Regions from separate parts of the Lactiplantibacillus sp. 30.2.29 genome, predicted to be linked through region 3. Evidence: predicted binding sites of a transcription regulator. Region 3 holds the regulator's gene; each other region holds the start of a gene.
The links. The regulator LexA, encoded in region 3, represses DNA repair genes until DNA is damaged. The targets are predictions, from matches to a motif close to CNAACANNTGTTNG.

Region 1 (7,579 bases), on a different contig from region 3:
TTCCTTACTCATTAGCACAAAACTCCCTTAAAACTTATTTTTGATTAATTTTTTGTAACCGTGAAATATAATCTTCAGCCCGTAAGTAAGCATCAAATTCGTCCAAGAAGTTCTTGATCCGTGGAATTTGGTCCTTATCTTTACGGAAGACGAAGTTCAAATCAAACTTAATTGCTGGTTCAAATGACAGCGTGTGTAACTTGTCTGTCGCTGGGTTAGCAACCATGAATGAATTTGGTAATGCCGTATTCGTGTTGGTCGTTGCCGCAACGAACCGGTAGATCTGTTGTGGTGTCGTGAACCGAGCCGCTGCAGTTGGTAAATCAGCGAGCTGGTTCTTGTAAGATTCCTTCACCACTTGATCTAAATAATAGTTCTCTGGATAAGTGACCCATGGACTGAGCGTCGTATCCTTAAACTTGATCCGCTTCTTCTTAGCTAACTTGGGGTCACCCGAAATGAAGAGCAATTCGTCTTGAATAATCTTCTTCGATTGGTATGGCTTCCAGTTTTTAATGCTTTCGTCAGGCAAATACATGACGGCCAAATCAATGCGGTTATTTTCTAGTCGTTCCCAAATTTCTTTGCGGGTCAACATGTGTAGCGAAATAATGACATTTGGATTGGCTTCATAATACTTGATTGCAAAGTCTTCAAACACGTGATCTTCAATTGAAGCCAGCACCCCAATATTAATCGTTCCTTGGGTGGCACTGGTCGTTTGTTGAATCTCGTCGGTCGCTTTGTTCAGGACATCGTAAATACTGTGTGTGGCATTTAACATGGTGTAACCCGCATCAGAGAGTCGTAACTTCTTACCCACTGAATAGAATAATGGGGCCCCAACCGTGCGTTCCAACTTTTTAATTTGTTGCGTCAACGCTGGTTGCGTAATACCCAAAATTTGAGCAGCCTGTGTGTAATTCATTGTTTCGGCTAATTGCAAGAAATACGTTAACGTTTTCGAGGAGAAAATACTTTCTTGAGTTGTCTTCATGAATTTTACCTGATCCTTTCTTCTTATCGCCATCTTATGATACCTATAATTTTATACAAGATTCATGGTGAAAGCAAGCGGTTGTTATCGGTAAATAAAGCTTAACTAATTCATAATCTTTTACATTGCCATAACTTTATCTTAATCGAATACGGATTAACGTGCAAGCATTCGCATTGGCAACTAAACAGTTAACGGAATTGGGTGAACTTGCATTGCAACGGGTTCCCCTTCTGTATCGGTATCGACCACGAAGGACCCGTTTGAATACCGTGCGCTGACCGGATGATCATCGCTTAAAATCGAATGGTGCTTACCCCGGTCTGTCAAGACATCGAGGGCCACGCCACTCGCATCGGCAGCCACTAAGACGTAATCAGCGACCCGGTGCGGATGACTCTTCAATTCACGTAAGACTTGAACCCCACGACGAGCCCGACTGGTGACCGGAATATCTGCGACCTTCATTTTCTTAAATGAACCGCGCTGCGTAATCATGTCTAACAAGTCGGTCTCATTGGCAATTGTCGCACGTACGATGGCATCGTCGCGAAGATCCATTGACTTAACGCCGACTGCTTTGGCACCAATCGTTGGCACTTCACTTAAATCGTAACGTAAGCCATAGCCGTGTTGCGTGACTAGCACTAAAGTTCCAGTTGGTGCAGCTGGCAGATAATCGACCGTGACGACACTCGCATCGTCTGATTTCAGTTTGATAAATTGACTGGCGCGGGTCTTATACGTCCGACCAGGGGTGTAGTCCGCAAACGCCGTCTGTTTAATGTAACCGTCACTAGTGGCAACTAAGAACTTACCGGTGGCTTTCAGATTTTCAAAACTGTAGACCCAGGTAATGCGTTCGTTGTCCGCAAGCCCAATCGTCTGCGAAATATGCTCGCCAGTATCTTTCCACTTGGCATCTGAAATCTCATAGACTGGCCGATAGATTAGATGACCCATATTCGTGAACATCATCAAATGGTCTAACGTACTATTCTTAGCCAAATAGATTGGATAATCTTCGTCTTTTAGCCCATTATCATCAGGTTCAGAAGCCGAATAGGAGCGTAAACTAGTCCGTTTGATATAGCCATCATGACTAATCATCACAACGACATCTTCTTGCGGAATGACCACTTCGGTTTTAACCTTCAACTCTTGAATCTCATTTTGAATTTCGGTCAAACGACTGGTTGGATAGGCTTTTTGAACGGTCTTTAGTTCCCGCCGCAATACCTTATCGAGTTCTTTGGGTTCAGCCAGAATCAATTGATAAGTTTCAATCGACTTAGCTAAGTCCGCAGCTTCCTTTTCCAACTGGGTCACGTCGGTATTCGTCAAGCGGTATAGTTGCATCGTGACGATGGCTTCAGCTTGAATTTCAGTGAAATCAAATTGACTGACCAAGTTCTGCTTGGCGTCTTTTTTATCCTTGCTGCCCCGGATCGTCTTGATAACTTGATCCAGAATCGACATCGCTTTGATCAGCCCTTGAACGATATGCTGACGATCAGCTGCCTTTTGCAAGTTAAACTTGGTCCGACGAGTGATGACGTCGCGCTGATGTTCTAAGTAGGCCGATAAAATCGTCTTCAGTCCAACGTGTTCAGGACGTTGATGATAGATAGCCACCATGTTGAAGTTATACGTGATTTGCAAGTCGGTGTTTTTGAGCAAGTAAGTCAAAATACCTTCCGCGTTAACATCGCGCTTCAATTCAATCACGACTGAGAGGCCTTTACGGTCACTTTCATCGCGAACTTCAGCAATTCCTTCGATCTTCTTTAAGATGCGAATCTCGTCAATTTTCTTAACGAGTTGCGCTTTGTTGACTTCATAAGGAATCTCAGAAACTTCGATTTGGGACTTATTACCCTTGAGTGGCACGATTTTCGTCCGCGACCGGACAACGATGCGACCACGACCAGTTTCGTAAGCTTGCTTGATACCAGCCAAGCCTTGGATAATCCCGCCAGTCGGGAAATCAGGCCCCTTCACAAAGTCCATCAAGTCTTCCAGACTCGCCTTGGGATGATTCATCAAGAACAAAATCGCGTCGATGACTTCACTCAGATTGTGCGGTGGAATTTCAGTGGCATAACCGGCTGAAATCCCAGTTGCACCGTTCACCAATAAGTTCGGGAACCGCGCTGGTAGCACGGTTGGCTCATACTCGGTATCATCGAAATTCAGGACCATATCAACGGTCTTTTTATCGATGTCTTGGAGCATTTCACCCGAAATTTTACTCAAACGAGCCTCGGTATACCGCATGGCAGCGGCCGGGTCACCGTCCATCGACCCATTGTTCCCGTGCATCTCGATGAGTGGTTCTCGTAGCTTCCAATCCTGACTCAGACGCACCATTGCTTCGTAAATTGATGAGTCACCATGGGGGTGAAAGTTACCCATGACGTTCCCAACTGACTTAGCAGACTTACGGAAGGCCTTATCAAAGGTATTGCCATCCTGATTCATCGCGTATAGAATCCGGCGTTGAACCGGTTTTAAGCCATCACGAATGTCAGGAAGTGCCCGTTCTTGAATAATATATTTAGAATAACGGCCGAAGCGGTCGCCCATGACGTCTTCAAGCGTTAATTCTTGAATTTTTGGCTGTTCTGTTGCCATTATACGACCTCCTCTAATGCTTTAATTGTTGTGCTAACTCTTCGTCAGCTTGCTGATGGGCGGATGAAACGGCTTCGTTATCAAGTAATGAGCCATCCTCATCTAACGTAAATTGAACGTTACTTTCGATCCATTTACGACGAGGTTCCACTTTATCACCCATCAAGGTCGTGACCCGTTTTTCGGCTAACGCTGCATCGTCAATACGAACCCGTACCAACGTCCGCTTTTCAGGATCCATCGTGGTTTCCCACAGTTGTTCTGCGTTCATTTCACCAAGACCCTTATACCGTTGCAGCGCATAGCCCTTGCCGAACGTCTTGGTCTTAAGTGTCAATTCTTCATCGGTCCAAGCATACTCGGTCCGCATTTGCTTATTCTGCCGCTTCTGTAATCGATACAGTGGCGGTAAGGCGATGTAGATTTTGCCCGCATCGATCATTGGCCGCATGTATTTGTAGAAGAAGGTCAATAACAGAATTTGAATATGGGCACCATCGGTATCCGCATCGGTCATGATGATGACTTTGTCGTAGTTGCTGGCCTTGATATCGAATTCTGGACCAACTCCCGCGCCAATCGTGTAAATCATCGTGTTGATTTCTTCATTTTTAACAATATCTGCCAGTTTGGCCTTTTCTGTATTTAACACTTTACCACGTAACGGTAAAATTGCTTGGAACTTACGGTCACGGCCTTGTTTGGCAGAACCACCGGCTGAATCCCCTTCGACGAGGAACAATTCATTTTTCTTCGCGTTCTTGGATTGTGCAGGCGTTAGCTTTCCGGATAGCAACCGTTCTTGCTTGTGACGGCGTTTACCATTCCGGCTCTCATCGCGGGCTTTGCGTGCGGCTTCGCGAGCTTGCCTTGCTTTGGTCGACTTACGGATCAGCATCTGCGCAAATTCGCCATTTTCCATCAAGAAGAATTGCAACTGCTCGCTCACGATATTGTCAACGATCGTCCGGGCTTCTGGAGTACCTAGTTTTTCCTTGGTTTGGCCTTCAAATTGCAGTAAATTTTCGGGCACACGCAACGAAATAACTGCCGATAACCCTTCACGCACGTCGGAGCCTTCAAGATTTTTATCTTTATCCTTTAACAGGCCGACTTTACGGGCGTATTCGTTAAATGCTTTGGTCCACGCGCTCCGGAACCCAACTTCATGAGTCCCACCATCTGGCGTCCGCACGTTGTTAACGAATGACAACAAGTTTTCGGAGTAGCCGTCGTTGTATTGTGCGGCGACTTCCACTTCCACGCCTTCTTTAGTGCCATCAAAGAACATGATGTCACCCAGCGTATCTTTATCCTCGTTGAGATAACTGACAAACGCTTTGATACCATCTTCGTAGTGGAAAACCAGTTCTTGTTCCTGGTTTTCTCGTTCGTCAGTTAACGTGATCTTAACGCCTTTCAACAAGAAGGCTGATTCACGAAGCCGTTCAGCTAACGTCTGAAAATTATAAACGGTGGTCGTAAAGATGCTGGCATCGGGCTTAAACGTCATCGTCGTCCCAGTTGGTTTGTTCGTCTTGCCCTTCTTTTCAAGGGTCCCAACTGGATGACCACCGTCCTTAAAGTGTTCCACGTATCGATAGCCATCACGGATGATCGTGACAGTTAACTCAGACGAAAGCGCATTAACCACGCTCGCGCCGACGCCGTGAAGGCCCCCAGACGTCTTGTAGCCCCCTTGACCAAACTTACCGCCCGCGTGGAGGACCGTCAAAATAACTTCAGGGGTTGGAATACCGGAAGCATGCATCCCGACTGGCATTCCACGACCATGGTCAACGACGGTAATACTGTTATCTGCGTGAATCGTGACGTTAATCTCTTTCCCATAACCGGCTAACGCCTCATCGACCGCATTATCAACAATTTCATAAACTAGGTGATGGAGTCCGCGGCCGTCCGTGGAACCAATATACATTCCGGGACGCTTCCGAACGGCTTCTAATCCTTCAAGCACCTGGATTGAAGAATCATCATATTTTGGGCTTTTCTTGGCCATTCTCACAACTCCTTTTGAATTTTCTCATCTGTCCCATTCAGTCGAGCAACGGTAACCGTTTTAAAATAGTCCACCGATGCTGAACTTGTCAAGCGACAGTTGTCTTTTTAGATCTTATCTGCTGGCTTGTCATCTGTTAGCATACACTTAATTAATCCGTTTAGCAAACATATGTTCGTGCACGCCATAAAATTAATGCCACTTACTAGCTTACCTCATGTTGATTCTAAGCGCCAGTTCAATGAATAAACTTATTGTGATTCACGACAAGTTCTTAAAATGCGCGGCTAATTTGGCTGTAGGCGCTTTAAAAACCTGAATCACCGGCATTTATCCAATTAAAAATTATCAAAAAATCATTTTATTTTCATAATTCCAGCACATTCTATTATTTTTTTAAATCGATTTAGTCCCACAATCATCAAAAGAATGCTAAAATATTGAGTGATTCTATTGCAGGAGGAACCAATTTTGAAAATATTAATTATGCTGATCGTTGCCTACTTAATCGGCTCGATTCCTTCGGGTGTCATCATTGGCAAGCTATTCTTTCAAACTGATATCCGCTTAGCTGGAAGCGGCAATATTGGCACGACCAATACGTATCGCGTGTTAGGGCCGACTGCTGGGACGATCGTCATGGCAATGGACATCTTGAAAGGCACAATTGCAGCACTTCAACCGACGCTCTTATTTCATATGGCTAATCGCTACACCCTTTTGATCGGATTAGCCGCCATCCTGGGGCACACCTTTTCGATTTACATTGGCTTCAAGGGCGGTAAAGCCGTCGCAACCAGTGCCGGTATTCTGCTTGCCTACAATTGGGAGTTCTTCCTGATTGCGAGTGTCATCATGTTCATCTTAGTCTACACAACCAGTATGGTGAGTGTCGCCAGTATGACGGCATTTCCAATCGTCACCTTAATTGCCATCTTTTATTATCAAGACTGGCTACTTTCCGTGGTGGCACTTGTCCTGACATGCTTCATTTTTTACCGGCATCGCAGCAACATTGCTCGAATTAAAAACGGGACTGAGTCACTGGTCCATTTTGGGATTGGTTGGCGCCGCCAGCAACGCGCTAATCGCAAATAAATGAGGATTTAAAGGTCACACATTTGCGTGTGGCCTTTTTGTTTTGCACGTGGTAAGCTTAGGTGCTGTGGTTTTGAATTGTTTTTAATTTTAGTTAAAGTAAGAAGTTACAGTATACTTGATTGTCACGCCACACCAAAAAGACCAACAAATTGATATTCGTTGGTCTTTTTGGTGCGTTATCTAACTTTGCTAAAAGAAACTAATGTCATATTTCGCATCAAACGTCTTATTCGCACCAAGGCGATTAATGCCCATCTTATGGCTTAATTGGCCATCGCTGTCCACGTTATCCGCGATGCCCCACCATGGCTCTAAGCAGACGAATGGCGCTTCTGCGGGGTATGGTGACCACATGCCGACGTACGGTGCGTCTTCAATCGTCATCGCCACCCCATGATCATCTAAATCCGTTTCCAGCATTAAAGTCGTCTCATGATGATCTAGAGCCAAAATAACGGTATCATCTTTGAACAATTCGCGGTTCAGTTCAAGTGGTTTCGTCAAATCTAACTCATCCGCATTGGCCGCATCATTCAGCGGTGCCTTCAATGGAATATGTGAGTAAACTTGGCGTGGCACCACTCGAATCCGGTAATCCGCCAAGTCCCCATTAGGATCCGCTAGCGGCACATTAAAAGCGGGATGTCCCCCGACTGCAAATAGCAAGTCCTGGTTGGCTGGATTATGCACGTTATAGTTAACGGTCAATTCATGATCCGTCAACGTATAAATCAGACGTAACCGAAATGCATACGGGTACATCGCCCGGGTTGCACTGGTATCAGTCAATTCCAAGGTTGCCGTCGTGTCCGTTTGGTTCACGACGG
Region 2 (7,579 bases), on a different contig from region 3:
GGAAAGTCGTGGATGCCTTCATCACCAACTTCCACTTACCAAAGTCAACCTTAGTGATGCTGGTGGCGGCGTTCACAGGACGCGATATGATTTTGAAAGCCTACCAACATGCCATTGACGAGAAGTACCGGTTCTTTAGCTTCGGCGATGCGATGTTTATTCACTAGTGAGTGAGTGTAACTTGCTAAGATAGCGGTTGTGTCTGTGAGCGACACCGCAAAATGGTGCACCACGCGGCACGTTCCAGCTGATTACAATGATTAAATGATAGTGACAGCACTGTGACGGCTGTTTCGAAGTTGAGTTGTGAATTTTCGAAACGGCCAGTATAGTGCTGTTATTTTATCTCTGCATGGGGGCGCTCATCATGAGATGGTTGGCTGCTGTTGATCGTTGTGACTGGTTCACGGCTGGATTTCGTGCTATCATTATTTGAGTTTAGCAACATTTTGATACGGAGGAACAACTATGGAACCGGCAATTAAATACCGATTGATTAAGAAAGAAAAACACACTGGGGCCCGTTTAGGTGAATTGATTACACCCCACGGGACTTTCCCGACCCCAATGTTCATGCCAGTCGGGACTCAGGCAAGTGTCAAGTCCCTTGCACCCGAAGAACTGGATGCGATGGGGGCGGGCGTGATTTTATCCAACACGTACCATCTCTGGCTACGTCCTGGCGAACAAATCGTCAAGGAAGCGGGCGGATTACACCAGTTTATGAACTGGAAGAAGGGGATTTTGACCGATTCAGGGGGCTTCCAAGTCTTCTCACTGGCCAAGAACCGTGATATTACAGAAGAAGGGGTGCATTTCAAGAATCATTTGAATGGCTCCAAGATGTTCTTGTCACCTGAAAAAGCGATTCAAATCGAAAACGATCTTGGCCCCGACATTATGATGAGCTTGGACGAGTGTCCGCCATTTTTCGAAAGTTATGACTATGTCAGCAAATCCGTCGCCCGGACGAGTCGTTGGGCTGAACGAGGCTTGAAGGTTCATCAACATCCTGATTACCAAGGCTTATTCGGTATCGTTCAAGGTGCTGGGTTCAAGGATCTACGGGAACAAAGTGCTAAGGACTTAGTCAGCCTGGATTTCCCAGGTTATTCCATCGGTGGTCTATCCGTTGGGGAATCCAAAGCCGAAATGAACCACGTGCTCGACTTTACGACGCCACTGCTGCCTGAAAACAAGCCACGCTACTTGATGGGCGTTGGTTCAGCGGATGCCTTGATTGACGGGGCCATTCGTGGGGTTGACATGTTCGACTGTGTCTTGCCAACGCGGATTGCGCGTAATGGGACCTGCATGACGTCACATGGCCGCCTGGTTGTCAAAAATGCGGCGTACGCTCACGACTTTACGCCACTGGATGATAACTGCGATTGCTATACTTGTCGTAACTTCACACGGGCATATATCCGACACTTGATTAAGGCTGACGAGACCTTTGGACTTCGGTTGACGAGTTATCACAACCTGTATTTCTTATTGCATCTGATGCAACAGGTTCGCCAAGCCATCATGGACGATAATTTACTAGAGTTCCGGCAGAACTTCTTTGAAATGTACGGATTTAACGAGAAAAATCCGAAAAACTTCTAGCGATACTGGTATTTCAACCTGTAATTTGTTAAAGTTAAAGATAGTCAAACTTTTACTAAGATTAGGAGCGATATTAAATGGGATCAATGGCATCAATTTTGTTCATCGTGGTCATGTTTGCATTTCTGTACTTCTTCATGATCCGTCCACAAAAGAAACAGCAACAACAACATCAACAGATGCTCAACAAAATCAAACGTGGTGACAAGGTCACAACGATTGGTCGTTTACACGGGGTCGTTGATGAAGTTAACGAAACTGAAAAGACGGTTACGTTAGACTGTGACGGAATTTACTTGGTATTCGATTTGAATGCAATTGCTAAAATTTCACCAGCTGAAGATGCACAAGCTAAGACGGTTGCACCCGCATCCGGCGCTGCTGCGGAATCTGAAGCAACTTCCGAAGCTGAATCTGCTGCCAGTGCAACGGACGAAGCAAGCGATTCTGAAGCTAAATAAGTATGATGAGGTAAGGGTGGTCAGTAATGGCTGCCCTTATTTTTTTGCTTTTCTGAGACATTTAGCACCCGCCTGAACGTACGTTCGTGTATAATGAAGGGACTAGCTTAGTCGAAAGTTTGTCAGGTTTCAAAAGTGAGTACTAGTTTTGTTGGTCAGCGATGGTGGTTAAGGCCAAAGAGGTGTCCCCACAGCGGAACAATCAGGTGCTTATGCAAGCTGGCACAAACATGCGGTGCTGCCAAGTGAGCATAAGCTGGCTGCACTTAACTTTGAGTTTTGGCACATACATAACCAAATAAACGACCAAGGATGGAGGGCGATACCAGTGGCACAGTCGATAATTGAAGCACCGATTCGGGTTGATACGAGTCGGAAAATTATTCACGTGGATATGGATGCGTTTTACGCGTCAATTGAAGAACGGGAAAATCCGGCGTATAAGACACAACCATTGGTGATTGCACATGATCCGCGTCAGACTGGTGGTCGTGGGGTGGTCACAACGGCTAATTACGTTGCCCGTCAATTTGGCGTCCACTCGGCGATGCCAGCAGCTAAGGCGTTGGAATTGTGCCCCAAAGCTGTTTTTAAGACGCCTAATTTTCCGTTATATCGAGAGGTTTCTGCTCAGATTCATCGAATCTTCCATGAGTATACCGATATGATCGAGCCAATCGCTTTTGATGAGGCTTATTTAGATGTGACGGTCAATAAGAAACAAATGCATAGTGCGGTGGCGCTCGCCCATCAATTACAACAAGAAATTTGGCATCAGACTCATTTGACTTGTTCGACGGGAATTTCATATAACAAGTTCATCGCAAAATTAGCGTCAGATTACCGGAAACCAGCTGGTGTTACCATCGTGTTGCCTCAGGACGCGGAATCATTTTTATTACGGGAACCGATCGAAAAATTTCGCGGGGTCGGTAAAAAGACAGTGCCCAAGATGCATGATTTAGGAATTATGACTGGTCAAGACTTGTATGAACGCTCGGAGCTAGATTTGATTCAGCAGTTTGGTAAGTTGGGGTACATCTTGTATCGGCGCGTTCGGGGGAGCGATGACCGGCCAGTGGAATATTTGCGGGAACGAAAGTCGATTGGCAAGGAGCGCACGTTTGGCCCATTCCTACAGTCCACGGCGGAGGTCACGACACATCTTAAGGCAATTGCCAAATTAGTTGCGGCTAGCATGCAGTCCCATCAACGGCATGGAAAAACACTGGTTTTAAAGCTTCGGTATGGTGATTTTGTCACGATTACCAAGCGGCGGACATTTTCTGAATTTATTCCGAACGACCCGGTACTGTTCGACCAGTACGCCGAAGAAATTTTTGAGGACGTTGTTGATGAACACTTTTCCTCTGGCATCCGGCTATTAGGCATCACGTTGACTGGGTTAGCCCCACTGGCTTTTGAGAACCTGACTTTACCGTTATATCCAAATGATAATTAATTTATTTGGCGCGCCGCCCATTCTTCGGTATACTGGAGTACTGTGACAGTTTGATTCGCCACCAGTAAATTATGAGAGTAAGAAGGTTCATATATGACCGTCCAAACAGCAATTTTAGACTTAATTAAACAAGCAAAAACAATCATTATCCATCGGCATCAACGCCCAGATCCCGATGCCATTGGGAGCCAGCTTGGATTAGCTGACATTATTACCACTAGTTTCCCTGACAAACGGGTCTTGACGCCTGGCAAGCAGTACCATGGCTTTGACTGGCTAGGTCAGATGGACGAAGTGACGGAGGCTGACTATCAGGATGCCTTAGTTTTAGTTCTAGATACGGCTAATCAGCCCCGGGTTGATGGTGAATTCTGGAATCACGGGGCAACCTGTGTCAAAATTGACCATCATCCCAACGATGACGCTTTTGGCGATCCCCAGTGGGTCGACGTGGACGCCTCGAGTACCAGTGAGATGATTTACAACTGGTACGCCGAGTTCACGACGGAATTAACACTATCCGCCAATGCTGCCCGGCTACTCTATGCGGGCATCGTTGGTGACACCGGCCGGTTCTTATATTCAGCCACGAAGCCTAGCACCATGCGGGCAGCTGCTGCATTGATGGAGGCTGGCGCTGATGCCGAAGCGGTCAACCGCATTGAAGATACGATTACCTTACCCGTTGCTCGGCTCTCTGCCTATGTCTACGAGCATCTGACTCAGCTCGATTCCGGTGCCGCTTACGTGATTTTAACCAATGATATTCTAAAATCATTCGAAATTGGCGATGCTAGTACGGCTGGGGTCGTTCCGCTACCAGGCCGAATCGATACCGTTAAATGCTGGGCTATTTTCGTCCAACAAAAAGAGGGCAACTTCCGGATTCGGCTTCGTTCAAAGGGGCCGTCGATCAATGGCGTTGCCAAACTGCATGACGGTGGGGGCCACGCGCTGGCCAGTGGCGCCAAGGCAGCAGACCAACAAGAGATTGAGACAGTGGTTCGGGAACTTGACCAAGTCGCAACTGATTATGAGAAAGAGGTTTAACTATGACCGCAAGTTTTGAAGATTTTAAATTGCAGCCGTTCTTGATGCAGGCGTTGACTGAAATCAACTTCCGCAAACCAACTGCGGTGCAAGAAAAGCTGATTCCAGTGATTGCCGCTGGACGCAGTGTGATTGGGCAATCAGCAACCGGGAGTGGGAAAACCCATACCTTCCTGTTGCCGATGATCAATCAGTTAAATGCGGATGAGCGCTACGTTCAAGCCGTTATTACGACACCTAGTCGGGAATTAGCTTACCAGATTCAGGCTGCAGCCAAGCAGTTGATTCAGCACAGTCCTAAAGCCATTCACATCGGACTGTACGTCGGTGGGACAGATAAGCAAGACCAAATCGAAAAGTTACACCGGCACCAACCCCAACTGATTATTGGGACACCAGGTCGGATTTTGGATTTGATGCGTTCACAGTCGCTTGACGTGCACCGGGCCACGCAGTTAGTCGTCGATGAAGCTGACATGACCCTTGACTTAGGGTTCTTGAACGTGGTTGATCAAATTGCCGGGCGGATGCCTGCCGATTTACAAATGTTAGTCTTTTCAGCCACGATGCCGCAAAAGCTAACGCCGTTCTTGAAAAAGTACATGAACAACCCTGTTATGGAAGAAATTCCGGTTGAATCCGTGATTAGTCCAACGATTGACAATTGGCTGATTTCAACGAAGAGTCATGACAAGAATAGTATCATTTACCGCTTACTGACGATTGGTGAACCGTACTTGGTCCTCATTTTTGCGAATACCAAGGAACGGGTTCAAGAGTTGACGCATTATTTACGGCAACAGGGACTGACCGTTGCCATGATTCATGGTGATATTCAACCCCGGGAACGTAAGCGCGTGATGCGCGACGTCCAACAATTGAAGTATCAGTTCGTTGTGGCGACCGATTTGGCGGCTCGTGGGATCGATATTGAAGGCGTTTCGCACGTCATCAATGATGATATTCCGAATGACCTGGAATTCTTCATTCACCGGGTCGGCCGGACTGGTCGCAATGGCATGGCCGGGACGGCGATTACGCTCTATAGCCCTGGTGAAGAAGACAAAGTCAGTGCGGTTGAAGCGATGGGCATTAAGTTTAAGCCAAAAGCAATCCGCGATGGTGAAATCGTTGATTCGTATGACCGTAATCGGCGGGCCAAGCGGGGGCCGAAGCAGGAAAAGCTCGATCCAACGTTGATTGGTTACGTCAAAAAGTCGAAGAAAAAGGTCAAACCAGGCTATAAGCGCCGTATTCGCAAGAAAATCAGTGATAAAGCACGGATGGATCGGCGAATCGAACAACGCGCCGCTGCTCGAAAGGCCCGTAAAGATCGTAAATCTTAAGCTGATTTTTCAGCGATGTCGAGAGAAATTGGTGGGCGTGTATTGACAACGTCGGCTAAGTTTTCTATACTTTGCAAAGTAAGGACATATTTAACGCCCATGTCGGTCTAGAGACACTTTGGCTGCTGGAAAAAGTGCGGTGGACGTTAGATGCTACCTAAGAATGAATGACTAGCAAACTAGTCCGCGTCTCAGCGTTAATGAGCTTAAGAGGTAAACGAACACATCGTTGCAAGCAAAGTGGTACCGCGTTAACAGCGTCTTTGCTAGCAACGGTGTTTTTTTGCCTTAATTTGGAGCGTAAGAAAGGGTGCCAGAATTAGATGAAAAAATTAAGTAGTAGTGAGATTCGGCAAATGTATCTCGACTTTTTCCATGAAAAAGGCCATACCATCGTGCCGAGTGCTTCACTGGTTCCAGTCGATGACCCAACATTATTGTGGATCAACTCTGGGGTCGCAACGATGAAGAAATATTTCGATGGCTCAGTTGTTCCCGATAATCCGCGGATGACGAGTTCACAAAAGAGTATTCGGACCAACGATATCGAAAATGTTGGGCGGACCGCACGGCATCACACTTTATTTGAAATGCTCGGTAATTTCTCGGTTGGTGATTACTTCAAAAAGGAAGCCATCAGCTGGGCTTGGGAACTTCTGACCTCACCAAAATGGTTTGGCTGGGATCCTGAGAAGCTTTACATGACGGTTTACCCTAAGGATACCGATGCGGCTAAGTTCTGGGAAGAGACTGGCGTTAAACCTGACCATATCATTAAGGTTGAAGATAACTTCTGGGATATTGGTCAAGGCCCATCCGGCCCCGATTCAGAAATCTTCTACGACCGTGGTGAAAGTTTCAATAATCTAGCTGATGATGATCCTGAAAACTATCCGGGTGGCGAAAACGAACGCTACTTGGAAGTTTGGAACATCGTTTTCTCACAATTTAACCACACGCCAGAAGATACCTATGAACCATTACCACGTAAAAACATTGATACGGGGATGGGCCTCGAACGGGTCGTTTCGGTCTTCCAAAATGCCAAAACGAACTTTGAAACCGACTTATTCCTGCCAATCATTCACAAGACGGAAGAATTAAGTGATGGCAAGCATTATGGTGACAATGCCCAGGACGACGTATCGTTCAAGGTGATTGCTGACCATGCGCGTGCAATTACGTTCGCCATCAGTGATGGCGCCTTACCTTCTAATGAAGGCCGGGGCTATGTCATTCGACGGTTGATTCGGCGGGCCATTTTACACGGCCAAAAGCTGGGCTTAAAAGAAGCCTTCCTGGATCAATTAGTGCCAATTGTCGGTAAAATCATGGTTTCACACTATCCCGACGTGTTGAAAAACAGCGACTATATCGAAAAAGTTGTGGCCGGTGAAGAAAAGCGGTTTAACGAAACTTTGAATGATGGGTTGAACCTTCTGAATAATTTGATTGCCGAAACCAAGCAGGCTGGTCAAACGACCTTAGCAGGTAAGGATGCCTTCAAACTGTATGATACGTACGGTTTCCCATTTGAATTGACGAAGGAATACGCTGGCGATGAAGACTTAGCCGTTGATGAAGCCGGCTTCGAAGTCGAAATGAAGGCCCAACGTGATCGTGCCCGTAATGCGCGGAGTGGGGCCAAA
Region 3 (7,579 bases):
GCATGGATTTTGTGGATTTAACACCGATTGCCTTAGGACATACGCCGCTTGGCACGCGCAATCAGTTGCCAAAAGTACATGCGTGGCAGCTAGATTGGGACAAACTCGCACGGCTGATTCGCGATAACCAGGATGTGATGGCTCAAGTGGAAGCCGGACTCGCAGAAGATTGGCTCAATACGCATGGCACGATTTGGGACAGTACAACGGGTTACCATCGTTATCCAAATGATAACCGTGAATTTGATGATACGGTCTTCTGGGCGGCCTCCACTTGGGCAACACCGGCAATTGTGGTAACCTTTCATAATGAGATTAGTCAGGCATTCAGTTGTTACCGCGTGGGCAAGGACCCAGATTTTCATTATTTGGGACCACTAGGCCGGGCACATTAAGGCTAGCTTCAGTCTGAATAAATTGGAGGAACGAACGTGAAAGTTGGAATTGACAAGTTGCATTTTGCAACCTCGCATCTATACGTCGATATGGCAGAATTGGCAACGGCACGTCAGGAAGAACCTGACAAATATTTGATTGGGATCGGTCAGTCACGGATGGCGGTCATCCCACCGAGCCAGGATACGGTGACCTTAGCCGCAAACGCTGCTGCGCCGATGTTAACAGCCGCTGACATTGAAGCAATCGACTTGCTGATTGTTGGAACGGAGTCAGGCATTGATAACTCAAAGGCCAGTGCCATCTATGTAGCCCGGCTGTTAGGATTGAATCGCCGGGTCCGTACCATTGAAATGAAGGAAGCCTGTTATGCGGCTACGGCAGGATTGCAATTGGCGCAAGACCACGTCCGCGTTCATCCTGATAAGAAAGCACTCGTTATTGGTAGCGACATTGCACGCTACGGACTCAACACACCTGGCGAACCCACTCAGGGCGGCGGTGCAGTCGCCATGTTAGTCAGTGCTGATCCTCAAGTCTTAGCGCTGGGGACCGAATCATGTGTGCTAAGTGAAGATGTCATGGATTTTTGGCGACCGTTGTATCATACAACTGCTTTGGTGGACGGCAAATACTCATCAAACATCTATATCGATTATTTTCAAGATGTCTTCAAGGGATACTTGCAGAAAACAGGCATGCAGCCAGAAGATTTAGCAGCGCTCGTCTTTCATTTGCCATATACAAAAATGGGACTTAAAGCACTTCGAAGCGCCTTGCCATTAGTTGATAATGCGAAGCAGGCGAGCTGGCTTGCCCATTTCGAGCACGCTCGGCAACTAAATCGACAGGTGGGTAACTTATACACCGGCTCACTGTATTTGAGTTTGTTGTCACAATTGCTGACTGATGACAAATTAAAGGCCGGTGACCGCCTAGGCTTATTCAGCTATGGTTCCGGGGCTGAAGGCGAATTCTTCACGGGTGAGTTGCAACCAGATTACGAAGCCGGCTTGGATGTTGGGTTACCACAACGGTTAGCACGCCGACAACGGGTCAGCGTGTCCGAGTACGAAAAGCTGTTCAAGGGACAGTTAGCTTGGCGCGCGGATGACCAGACCATCGATGTGGCCGATGATCCTCATCGATTCGTCTTGACTGGTCAGAAGGATGAGCAACGCCAGTACTTGGATCGTGAGGCCTAACAAAAAAGCACTTGTTACTAGCAAGATGGCTAGGACAAGTGCTTTTTGTTATTTGAAATTATTAGCGATAATGACACCATCTTTGACACTCAACAAGGTCTTATCCGTCGTATCTGGCTGCAAAAGTTGAATCGTATAGCCAGCAGCTAAATTCTTTTTAAGCGACTTGGATAGGGACTTGAAATTGGAAGTGATTGTCGTGATGGCCTTCTGGTTTTCATCAGGATACGATTTGATCGTTTTTAACGATTTGACGTATTTTTTACCAGTTGGAGTAATCGTATATGTCTTAGTGGCTTTCGTGAAGGCGACGGTACCAATTGACTTATAATTTTCCTGCAACTGTTTGAGAATGTTTTCTTCATTCAACTTAGTCGTGGCAGCCTCACGCTTGGCGCTACCTTCGTTGAAAACAACTTGTGAGGAACTTAAACTCGTCGTTTTAGACTTACTCGTGCTTGAACTGCTTGTCGAACTCGAAGCAGTTTGGCTGGTGGTTGCGGCGTGTGACTGGTTATAAGGCCAGTATGGCAATTTGATCACCGCATAGATGGTGACCACCGCGCTCAGAACCGTTACGACTGTCAGAAACTTCCAACCACCACCGGTTTGACGTGCGTAAATCACGGAAAATAATGCTAATAGAAAAACAATCAAGCCCATAATGGCTAGGAACAACATGTAACCAACTCCCAATGTTTGAAATAGTATAATCATTATACCATTGAACTATCGGCCAGTTCCGGTGGAATTCAAATATTTTATCTTTGGCAGCCAGTGCAATGCCAAAATCATCACATGACCCATGACTTGTACTGGTTTGTAGCGGGGCCGGAAAGTGGAATCAGCCGTATCGCCCAGATTAATTGGCACGACCTACAATTAAACGTCTCCGAAGTGGTGATTGTTTGACTGAAAAATAAAAAAGGTGGCACAAGGCCACCTTAAATTAGTGTTTATTGATAGAGCATATCGCGGTAGAGTCCCACAACTTTACCTAATACGGAGACGTTATTTAAAATAATTGGCGCCATCGTATCATTTTCTGGTTGTAGGCGGTAATGGTTCGCTTCTTTGAAGAATCGCTTGCAAGTGGCTTCGTTCTCGTCGGTCATCGCAATGATGATGTCCCCGTTGTCAGCCGAGCTTTGACGGCGAACGATGACTTGGTCACCGTTCATGATGCCAATGTTGATCATACTTTCACCGCGAATCGTCAGCATAAACAGATCGCCGCCGAATGATTCGAGTTCCTTTGGAATTGGAAAATAGTCGGTTGCTTCTTGGACTGCGAGAATTGGCTGGCCGGCAGTAACGGTTCCAAGCACTGGAATCTGGTGGGGCGTTGTTTCGACTCCGAGGGCTTCAAAACCAGCGGGCGTGACTTCGATTGCTCGCGGCTTAGTCGGGTCCTTTTGAATTAACCCTTTCTTTTCAAGCCGTGAAATATGTCCGTGAACGGTGGAAGTCGAAGATAAGTCAACGGCTTCGCCAATTTCACGTACGGTTGGCGGATATCCTTTTTCATTGACGCGTTCATAAATAAAACGGAGAACGGCCATTTGTTTGCTTTCCGATGTTTTACTCATCTTGGCACCTCATTTTTTTGTCATTAATGGTTAAACCAATTGTAGCATAGCGTTTGCCAGCTTTCAAACAAATGTTCGGTTGACAAACACAATTAATTGATTTAGTGTCCATTTTCGTGTATATTGCTTTGATGAAGGGAGCTGCTGCTTTGATTTCAAAAGAATTAATCGCTCGGATCAATGAGTTGGCTCATAAGGCGAAAGCTGAAGGGCTCACCGAGTTAGAAGAAGCGGAACGACAAGAGTTACGCGAAAAATATTTAAAAGAATTCCGGGCTGGGTTTCGGCAACAAGTCGAAATGCTTCAGGTCTATGATAAGGACGGTAAGGAAGTTACCCCAGAAAAGGTCCGCCAGGTTCAACGTGATCGCGGTCTCCGGGATGATTAACCGATTTCAGGAAAATTTGCCAACTGACAAATTTTCCTTTTCTTTTATTATTAATTTGTGTAGACTAGTTTAATGAAGACTGTAATAAGGGAGGGGAATGACTGTGTCTACTGGAATTTGGATTTTAATCGTCGTGATCGGTGTATTGGTCGGTTTAACCGGTGGTTTCTTTGGTGCGCGACACTATATGCAAAACTACTTGAAGCAAAACCCGCCGATTAGCGAAGAAATGCTTCGGAGCATGATGATGCAAATGGGTCAGCGCCCATCCGAAAAGAAGCTTCATCAGATGTTGAACTCGATGAAGGCTGCTTCTAAAAACGATAAAAAGTAAGCATTCAAAAAAGTGCCGGTCGCAAGTTGCAACCGACACTTTTTTGATGGCTAGACCTATTTCTTGGTACTAGCAGGATCAACGTATTTGAAGGATGGATCAATTTGCCGATCCAAGTCATCAAACGCCGTTAACATTTGTGTTTCAATTTGTTTTTGACCGGCATCATCGAGTTTGAGCTTACGGTCAACGTAAATTGGTTCGCCGAAGCGTACGGTGACTTGTTGGCGACTAAACAGTTGCTTGAAGGTCAATGGGCCTTGATAAACGGTTGGAACGAGTGGCACACCCGCCATCTTGGCAATCACGGTCGCACCGCCTTTTAATTCTTGCGAGTGGCGCGTTCCTGAAGGGTACATAATCAGTGATAATTTGCCGCTTCGCAAAAATTTGACGGGCGTCTTGATGGCGGACGGCCCGGGGTGTTTCCGGTTGACTGGAAACGCATTGGCATGAACCAGGATGAACCGCAAGACTGGATTTTTAAATAATTCTTCCTTAGCCATAAAACTGAATTTCATTGGACTGCCGGCGAGGGCGTAGTACAGCGGATCGAACCAAGTACGGTGCGGTCCAACCAAGATATAAGCGCCTTCGGGAAGGTTTTCGCGTCCTTGATAGCGAGGGCGACCGTTGATTGCCGTGATGATGAGCCGGACGAGCCCGCGCATGAATGAATAAAACATGACGATCTTCCTTTCAATTACTAACTGCTCACAGTATGACGAAATTTGATAAATTCTGCAAGTTAATTGTATGATAACGTTGCAGTGAATTCAGAAGAGAGGTGGCCGAACATGGCAGATGTCACGTTACACGCCGATGAGCGGATCGACCAACTATATAGTAAACAAGTTCAAATTATTCAGAGTTCCCAAGTCTTTGCCTTCTCATTGGACGCGGTCTTATTGGGGGACTTCGCCCAGGTTGCGAAGGGGGCCAAGAGTCAGATTGTCGACCTGTGTGCTGGCAATGGTGCCGTTGGGTTGTTTGTCAGTGCCAAGACGCGCGGCCACATCACCGCTGTCGAAATCCAACCGCGTCTTGCGGATATGGCTGAACGGAGCATTATTTTGAATGATTTGACGGCGCAGATGACGATACTTAATGAAGACTTATTAAAAATTACCCAGCAACTACCCAAAGATTCCGTGGATACGGTGCTGTGTAATCCACCTTATTTTAAGGACCAGCCACAGAGCGTCAAAAATCCCAATCCGCACCTGGCCATCGCACGCCATGAACTTTCGGCCAACTTGGATCAGATTTTAGCGGTGACAAGTGATTTACTTAAAATGAATGGCAAAGCCTACTTTGTTCATCGTCCAGAACGTCTAGATGAATTATTCACCTTAATGCAGGCTCACCGTTTAGCACCAAAACGGCTGCGATTCGTGCATCCCAAGGCTGACCGGGAAGCGAACATGGTCCTGATCGAAATGATCAAGGACGGCAAACCAAACGGCGTTCGAATTTTACCGCCGTTAGTCGTTTACCACGCCGATGGCACCTATGGAAAAGAGGTGCACACGTTACTTTATGGCGAAACAAAAGCATAAACCAGTTGAATCTGAACCAACGACGCCAGCTACTACGGCTTCTAAGCGACGGACGAAAGGTAAGCAGGTCTCACTAAAGCCGCGGTCAAAAAAGTCGCAGTCGACACAACCAAAGTCGAAGTCCCAAAAATTGAAGCCGGTAAAGCCAAAGTCGAAACAAAAAAAGCTGAAGGCCAACGCGGCGACAGTCGATTCACAATCTTCCACAGAGTCAATGGCCGAACAGACTGCTGATACACATCCTGCTGACCAAGTGACTGTCAAGCAGTATTACTTTTACGTGCTACTCTGTGCTGACGCGACCCTCTATGGCGGCTTTACAGACAATCTGGAACGGCGGCTAGCAACCCACAATGCCGGGAAGGGTGCCAAGTATACGCGGGTCAAATCACGACGGCCCGTTAAAATGATCTACCATGAAACTTTCAATGATAAATCAAGTGCCTTAAAGGCCGAATATGCCTTCAAACATCAATCGAGAGCTGCCAAGCTAAAATACTTGTCAGCACACGATGTAAAAATTTAGCAAAGTTTTCACAATTTATGATTTTATTTCTGGCATTTACTGTTATAATGTTTAATGTATCAATATATAGGAGGAATTTTTGTAATGAAAATTATTGCATATGCTGTACGTGATGACGAACGTCCATTCTTCGATACTTGGATGAAAGAAAACCCAGATGTTGAAGTAAAATTAGTTCCAGAATTACTTACTGAAGACAACGTTGACTTAGCTAAAGGTTTCGACGGTGCCGATGTATACCAACAAAAGGACTATACTGCTGAAGTATTAAACAAGTTAGCCGACGAAGGGGTTAAGAACATCTCTCTTCGTAACGTTGGTGTTGATAACTTGGACGTTCCTACTGTTAAAGCACGTGGCTTAAACATTTCTAACGTACCTGCATACTCACCAAATGCGATTGCTGAATTATCAGTAACGCAATTGATGCAATTATTACGTCAAACCCCAATGTTCAACAAGAAGTTAGCTAAGCAAGACTTCCGTTGGGCTCCAGACATCGCTAAAGAATTAAACACGATGACTGTTGGTGTTATTGGTACTGGCCGTATCGGTCGCGCAGCCATTGATATCTTCAAAGGTTTCGGTGCTAAGGTTATCGGTTACGATGTTTACCGGAATGCTGAACTTGAAAAAGAAGGTATGTACGTTGATACTTTGGACGAATTATACGCCCAAGCTGATGTTATCACGTTACACGTTCCTGCATTGAAGGATAACTACCACATGTTAAATGCGGATGCCTTCAGCAAGATGAAAGATGGCGCCTACATCTTAAACTTCGCTCGTGGGACACTCATCGACTCAGAAGACTTGATCAAAGCCTTGGACAGTGGCAAAGTTGCCGGTGCTGCCCTCGATACCTACGAATACGAAACTAAGATCTTCAACAAGGATCTTGAAGGTCAAACGATTGATGACAAGGTCTTCATGAACTTGTTCAACCGTGACAACGTTTTGATTACACCACATACGGCTTTCTACACTGAAACTGCCGTTCACAACATGGTGCACGTTTCAATGAACAGCAACAAGCAATTCATCGAAACTGGTAAAGCTGACACGCAAGTTAAGTTTGACTAATTTCGACAATCGTTAATTAAAAGCAACTGGGACTTAGGTTTCGGTTTGTAAAATGGATGGTAACGAAAAATCTTTCTGGATTTTCCGTTACCATCTTTTTTTATTCTTATGTTGAATTTGGAAGGAATTGATTACAAGAATGCGCGTGCAGCTGTCGACCGGTAGAAAGCGATGCCATTCTGTCCTTCTTTAATTGGAATTACACAGCACGGATGGCCACATGTACTTGAGGGGGGACGCTTGATAATGGTAGAATTGTTTCAACGACGAATTAAGCGCGCCAAGCAGGAAAAACGTGAACTCGTCGCCTAAGTCTTGTGAAATGGCCTCAAACCAGCAATCATTAAAGCTGAAATTTTAGGCGATTGGTTATATTGCATTGTGCATCGAAAAGCCGAGAATTCGTGCTTATTAGCTTTATACACATTTACGCGTTGTGCTAGTTATGATTTAGCCTTAAAGATGGTTAAATCATGACAATTTCTAAGTTCAAGTGCT

Region 1: the regulator LexA is predicted to act here: its motif matches at 5,816-5,829, upstream of parE (DNA topoisomerase IV subunit B).
Region 2: the regulator LexA is predicted to act here: its motif matches at 2,146-2,159, upstream of dinB (DNA polymerase IV).

Annotation. Positions count from the first base shown of each region.
Region 1 covers NZ_JAGYGU010000001.1:186,921-194,499, reverse strand. The annotation lists gene KGF65_RS00825 (manganese-dependent inorganic pyrophosphatase) at 1-12, opposite strand, end outside; gene KGF65_RS00820 (LysR family transcriptional regulator) at 35-997, opposite strand; gene parC (DNA topoisomerase IV subunit A) at 1,181-3,631, opposite strand; gene parE (DNA topoisomerase IV subunit B) at 3,645-5,651, opposite strand; gene plsY (glycerol-3-phosphate 1-O-acyltransferase PlsY) at 6,123-6,749, shown strand; gene KGF65_RS00800 (aldose 1-epimerase family protein) at 6,942-7,579, opposite strand, start outside.
Region 2 covers NZ_JAGYGU010000013.1:71,435-79,013, forward strand. The annotation lists gene queA (tRNA preQ1(34) S-adenosylmethionine ribosyltransferase-isomerase QueA) at 1-167, shown strand, start outside; gene tgt (tRNA guanosine(34) transglycosylase Tgt) at 469-1,611, shown strand; gene yajC (preprotein translocase subunit YajC) at 1,689-2,072, shown strand; gene dinB (DNA polymerase IV) at 2,401-3,534, shown strand; gene KGF65_RS08860 (bifunctional oligoribonuclease/PAP phosphatase NrnA) at 3,628-4,584, shown strand; gene KGF65_RS08865 (DEAD/DEAH box helicase) at 4,587-5,930, shown strand; gene alaS (alanine--tRNA ligase) at 6,254-7,579, shown strand, end outside.
Region 3 covers NZ_JAGYGU010000022.1:47,083-54,661, forward strand. The annotation lists gene KGF65_RS12285 (hypothetical protein) at 3-395, shown strand; gene KGF65_RS12290 (hydroxymethylglutaryl-CoA synthase) at 432-1,601, shown strand; gene KGF65_RS12295 (hypothetical protein) at 1,650-2,282, opposite strand; gene lexA (transcriptional repressor LexA) at 2,558-3,190, opposite strand; gene KGF65_RS12305 (DUF896 domain-containing protein) at 3,322-3,579, shown strand; gene KGF65_RS12310 (YneF family protein) at 3,677-3,913, shown strand; gene KGF65_RS12315 (1-acyl-sn-glycerol-3-phosphate acyltransferase) at 3,970-4,599, opposite strand; gene KGF65_RS12320 (tRNA1(Val) (adenine(37)-N6)-methyltransferase) at 4,711-5,472, shown strand; gene KGF65_RS12325 (GIY-YIG nuclease family protein) at 5,687-5,998, shown strand; gene KGF65_RS12330 (D-2-hydroxyacid dehydrogenase) at 6,083-7,081, shown strand.